Prochlorococcus marinus XMU1402: one gene and its partner. The protein of the gene in region 2 interacts with the protein of the main gene of each other region in a pairwise test. Links are inferred from orthologs where the notes say so. Each region holds a gene or a part of one and is shown on either strand. Other genes may lie near its edges.

What was found. The genes of interacting proteins can lie anywhere in the genome.
Region 1: the proteins of HA141_RS09305 (region 2) and def interact in binary tests that used the Escherichia coli proteins (3 or more experiments, as listed by UniProt). The link is inferred for Prochlorococcus marinus XMU1402 from one-to-one orthologs.

Annotation. Positions count from the first base shown.
Region 1 is NZ_JAAORD010000001.1:73,220-76,156, forward strand. What follows is about bases 27-2,884. They hold def (peptide deformylase), read right to left. Parts: upstream 1,830-2,884; coding sequence 1,224-1,829; downstream 27-1,223. Other genes in these bases: HA141_RS00365 (ABC transporter ATP-binding protein/permease), read right to left, coding at 27-509; HA141_RS00370 (hypothetical protein), read right to left, coding at 551-829; HA141_RS00375 (histidine triad nucleotide-binding protein), read right to left, coding at 878-1,219; HA141_RS00385 (alpha/beta hydrolase family protein), read left to right, coding at 1,907-2,884. Also shown: more of HA141_RS00365, read right to left, coding at 1-26; more of HA141_RS00385, read left to right, coding at 2,885-2,937. UniProt on the Escherichia coli protein: Removes the formyl group from the N-terminal Met of newly synthesized proteins. Requires at least a dipeptide for an efficient rate of reaction. N-terminal L-methionine is a prerequisite for activity but the enzyme has broad specificity at other positions.
Region 2 is NZ_JAAORD010000002.1:562,180-565,226, reverse strand. What follows is about bases 50-3,017. They hold HA141_RS09305 (aspartate-semialdehyde dehydrogenase), read left to right. Parts: upstream 50-1,001; coding sequence 1,002-2,033; downstream 2,034-3,017. Other genes in these bases: HA141_RS09295 (ribonuclease J), read left to right, coding at 3,014-3,017; dapA (4-hydroxy-tetrahydrodipicolinate synthase), read left to right, coding at 2,030-2,932; tig (trigger factor), read right to left, coding at 50-874. Also shown: more of tig, read right to left, coding at 1-49; more of HA141_RS09295, read left to right, coding at 3,018-3,047.

The sequences.
Region 1 (2,937 bases), on a different replicon or contig from region 2:
AAGCAAGATGCGTATATTGCTAAAATTCTGTAGAAACCATCTTGTTCTCTTTGAACTAGTGCATTAGTTAAATCTCTTGCTATAAAACCAATCCCGGCATTTATACCATTAATTGCTAGTAGCATTAATACAATTATTCCTAATAAAATCCAATGAATCCATCTTTTTGCTTTTAGTTGATGTCTAAAACTAAAGAAACTTGAAGAACCTATTACGAATAATGCAGAGAAGATTAATCCCCATTTTCCAGCCCAAATTGTATTAAGAGTGCTAACAACACCTTCAAAATATTTTTCTAATAATTCTGGTTGAAAATTTTCTAATAAATTAATTAAGCCTGTTAGTAATACAAGGACTATTCCTCCAACGCAGAATAAAAGCGAGATTAAGAGCCAAATGAATTGTATTCCATTATTTTGCTCAATTGGCAAGAAAAAAGGTTGAGATAATCTCCTTAATTTTTGTAATTGCAATATAAATTTGGATTTATTATTAACTGCTGTATTCATTACTCAAAAGTTTTATAAGTTAAATTATAACTTTTAAAAGTCTATTGACCAAAGCCAATAAGTGAAAGTGCCCAGTCAGGTAAATTCAAGTAATTCAAGATTGTTGCATCAAATTCATGAACTTTTGGAAGGAATTTATCTAATCCCCACCATAGTAAAAAAGGTAAATTAAATAAAATTTGTAATTGCCATTTATAAGTTAAAACACTCCAAATTCTTATTAGCTTAGTTTTGAGAGAATCATCTAGCTCGTCCCAATTTTTTGAGATTAAATTTAATAAGTTTTTAGAATCTGTATTTAAAGAATTTGGGGTATTCATTTTTACTTTTTACTTATTTATAACCCATAAATATTTCTTTCGAGAGTTTTATCCTGGGGGCCAATTCATTTTTCTTCCAGATAAAAAATGAATATGTAAATGAAAAACCGTTTGTCCCGATTCTGCTCCAGTATTAATTACTGTTCTCCAATTAGTTAAATTTTTTGATTTAGCTATTTTACTACCAACAAAAAGTAGATGCCCTAATAAATTTGCATCTTCTTCAATACACTCTAATAAACTGATTATTGGCTTTTTAGGAATCACTAAAAAATGTACTGGAGCTTGCGCCTGGATATCATTAAATGCAATACACAACTTATCTTCGTAAAGCTTATCGCAGGGTATTTCTTCATTAATGATTTTTTGAAATATTGTTGTTTCAGTCATTAAATTAATTAATTGAGATAACGTCTTTTTCGTTAAACCCTTCTTTTAAAAGTTCTTTATTCAAATCATCTTTTGAGGTAACTCTATCTACAAATAATATTCCATTTAAGTGATCCATTTCGTGTTGAATACACCTCGCCAGAAGTCCATCTGCTTTCATTTTTCGTGGTCTACCCATTTCATCTCTAAATTTTAATTTTATAGTTGATGGTCTCACTACATTTAAATAGACACCAGGTATACTTAAGCAGCCTTCTTCGTATGAATTAAGGGTTGTTCCAAAGTCTGTAATTTCTGGATTGATTAATATTAAAGGTTCAGCTGCTGAATCTTCAAAATTTACATCTATGACAAGAAGCTCTTTGTTGATGCCAATTTGAGGTGCAGCAAGTCCAATTCCTTTAGCTGCATACATGCTTTGAAGCATTTCTCTAGCAAGTTTTCTAATCGATTCGTCAACTTTAGTAATTCTTTTGGAGTTTTGTCTTAATACTTCATCACCAAGTTTATAAATTTCTAAAGATGGATTACCTTTTTGCTCTTTTGCAATTTTTTCTGAGTTTCCATTTGTTATTGACTTTTTTGCAAGTTGTGAAAAATGGTTTGCCACGTTAGAAAAAGTTTTTAGTTATGAGTTTAGCTATAAAAATATTAGCACTTTAATTTACTTTCTTTATATTTTTTTAAATGAGTAATGACGATAAGCTAAAAGTTAGGAAAACTGTATCTAAAAAAGAAGCTTTTAAGGAATTAAGTATTATAAGGGACACCATTTTTTGGATTGATGTTGTTTGTGAAAGTCAAAATGAAAATGCCATTTTTGCAAGACCATTTAATGACAAAGAGGCGTTTCCCCAGAAATTAACTAGTAAAAAATTTAATATTAAAAATAACTTTCATGGATATGGAGGGAAGTCTTATAAATGTATAAATTTTAAAAATAATTTTTATTTGATATGGATAGATCAAATAACCAAGGCAATATGGTTTCAAATTTTTAAAGAAGTTTCATTAAATGATAGAAGTTCCAATCAATATCTTGATTCAGTTCAAGAACCTAGACAACTATCTAAATCAATTGAGGGAAATTTCGATTCTTCATTTGTCATTTCTGAAAATTTTTTTTTATATGGTATTTGTGAAATCAATAATAGAGATTATTTATTTTCTTTAAACTTACAAAAAACTAAACAAGATATTCATCGAATAAAAAAATTTAAAAATTTTGCAGGAGATTTATCTTCTAATACTTCTGCTAGCTTACTTTCTTGGATCGAGTGGGATTCTCCAAATATGCCCTGGGAAAAAAATGATCTTTTTTTTGCTCAAATTGACTTAGATGGAGAGATACAAAAAATAAAAAAGTTCTCAAATAAGTTGATCAATTTCAAAAAAAACGTTTCTTTTTTTCAACCTTATTGGATAAGTGAGACACTTTTAGTATGTTCTGAAGATAGTTCTGGATGGTGGAACTTATTATTTTTAGATGTGAGTAAAATTGATGGCATTTTTATTAAGAAAAGAGTAGAAAGAAATTTCTTTGAATATGGAGCACCGCAATGGGTCTCTGGAATAACATTTTTTTCAGGGTCTCTAAAAAATTTATTTTGTTTAGCAAAAAAAGAAAATAATTTCATACTGGAACAATATAAAGATCTTGTATTTGTTAAAGAATTTCCTACTCCTTTTACTTCAATAAGTGATTTTAATGCTTTTGA
Region 2 (3,047 bases):
AATTATCTTTTAATTGCTTTTCAATATCTTTCCTTAATTCTTTTAATGATTCTTTGTTACCAGACTGTTTTGCAAAATCATCATTAAGTTCAGGTAATTCTTTTTCCTTGAGATCTTTAAGTTTAACTTCAAATATAGCTTGTTTGCCTCTTGAATCCTCATGAGAATAATCTTCAGGAAATTTAAGGTTTAGGGTTTTAGTATCACCAATTTTCATCTTTACGATTCCCTCAACGAAACCGGGAATCATTTTATTCTTTTCTAATTCAAGATCCATTGATTCACTTGTTCCACCATCAATCTCTTTACCAGAATCTTTATATTTTCCTTTGAAACTAACTACAGCAATATCACCCAATTTCGCTGCTCTATTGCTTACTGGGATAATATTTGCAAACTGATTTCTAGATTTTTCTAGAGCTTCATCTACTGACTTAGGATCAAACTTAGTTTTTGAGATTTCAACACTAAGTCCTTTGGATTTTTTTAGTTTTATTTCGGGGGCAATGTCAGTTTGAAGAGTAACCTTAAGTGATTTTTCAGGACTAAATTTTGCAAGTAAAGATTCAAAGCCATCTACCAATTCTGGTTCACTAAGAGGCTCAATAGATTTAATTTTTAATGCTTCTTGCCATGATTTATCAATTATTTTTTCTAGAGCAGATGCATGTAATTGTGTTATTCCAATTCTTTGGATTAGAACTTGTTTAGGAATCTTACCAAGTCTAAATCCTGGAATTTTAGCCGAACGACTAATAGTGCTGATTGTCTCATTAATAAAGGTTTTGCATGTCTCCGATGGTATTTCTAATTCAAATGAAATTCTACTTTGAGGCAGAGGAGTTGTTTTGACTATTAATTCTTCTTTAGCCATGTTTTTGTGTAATTATTGCTATAAAGACGTAACTTAATTATTTCACATTATGTGATTTCCTTGAAAGTAAATTTTTTGATAAAGTAAAAAAAATAGTCAATCTATTAATAAAAATCATTTTTAAAGTGTGAGACAATCTCCGTTTTTGCCTAGTAGGCCATTAAAAGTTGCTGTTTTAGGATCTTCAGGTGCTGTGGGATCTGAATTACTCAGAATTCTTGAACAACGTAATTTCCCAATATCAGAACTGGTTTTGCTTTCATCAGAGAGGTCAGAAGGGAAAAAGATTATTTGGAAAGGTGAAGAATTAGTCACAAAAAAAACCACTAAGGAAGAATTTTTAAATCTTGATTTAGTTTTAGCTTCAGCTGGTGGAAATATTTCAAAAAAATGGTTGTCTACAATTATGGAACAAAATGCTCTAATGATAGATAATTCAAGTGCTTTTAGATTAGATAAGAATGTACCTCTTGTAGTTCCTGAAGTAAATGCTAGTGAAGTACTCAATCATGATGGGGTAATAGCAAATCCAAACTGCACTACTATTTTATTGTCATTAGTTTTAGCTCCGTTAAATAAACTTTCGACTATTCAAAGAGTTGTAGTCTCAACATATCAATCTGTAAGTGGTGCAGGGCAATTAGCGATGGAGGAACTAAAAATTTTAACTGAACAATTTCTTCATGGTAATCCTCAAAAAAGTGAAGTTTTGCCATACTCTCTTGCTTTTAATTTGTTCTTACATAATTCTCCCATGCTTGAAAATAATTACTGCGAAGAAGAGATGAAAATGGTTAATGAGACCAGAAAAATATTAAATATTGCTGATTTAAAGCTCTCTGCTACATGTGTTCGAGTCCCAGTACTTAGAGCACATTCTGAATCAATCAATATTGAATTTGCTGGGGTAGTTGAGCCTAAAGATGCTCTTGAAGAATTAAAAAAATCTCCTGGAATTGAAATAATTGAGGATTATAAAAATAATAGATTTCCTATGCCAAACGACGTGATGGGAAGGGATAATATTGCTGTTGGCAGGCTAAGAACTGATATAAGTCATCCTAATGGACTAGAATTATGGTTATGTGGAGATCAAATAAGGAAAGGAGCAGCACTTAATGCTGTTCAAATAGCTGAGTTATTAATTCCAAAAAAATGATTACAGACAAAACTGAGTGTAATAATCCACTATTTGGAAGAATATTGACTGCAATGGTTACTCCATTTACTGAAAATGGAGATGTAGATTTTGAACTAGCTATAAAACTCTCAAATTATCTTTTTGAGAATGGTTCCGATGGAATTGTACTATGCGGAACTACTGGAGAATCTCCGACTCTTTCATGGGCGGAACAGCATGATTTATTTATTGCAGTAAAAGGATCTTTGGATTCAAGCTGTAAAGTAATAGTTGGAACTGGTAGTAATTGCACAAGTGAGGCTGTGGAAGCTACAAGAAAAGCATACGACTCTGGAGCCGACGGTGCATTGGTTGTTGTTCCTTATTACAATAAACCACCTCAAGAAGGTCTTTATAGACATTTCAGTTCTATTGCTAATTCTGCCAAGGATTTGCCTCTAATGCTTTACAACATACCTGGAAGGACAGGGTGCAATTTATTACCAGATACTGTGAAGAAACTTATGGATTTCTCAAATATCTTCAGTATTAAAGCTGCAAGCGGTAGAATAGAAGAAGTAACAGAACTAAGAGCTATTTGTGGCTCCGAACTCTCTGTATATAGTGGCGACGATTCATTGTTGCTTCCAATGTTATCTGTAGGTGCTGTAGGAGTAGTAAGTGTTGCAAGTCATTTAGTTGGATTGCAATTGAAAGAGATGATTCATTCTTTTCAAAGTGGAGAAGTTTCCAATGCGCTTGCCATTCATGAAAAACTTCAGCCTCTTTTTAAAGCACTCTTTATGACTACTAATCCAATCCCAATTAAGGCTGCTTTGGAGCTATCGGGATGGAATGTAGGTAATCCAAGAAGTCCTTTGTCACCATTAACAACTGACATGAAAAAACAACTATCTTTTATCCTGAAATCCTTATAATAGGGATTATATTCAACTTGATAATTAAATTTAAATAAACCTTATTTGATTACAAGCAGGCCTTCATAAAATTTCAAAATTATGCAACCAAGTACAAATTCAACTGCAAATAGAT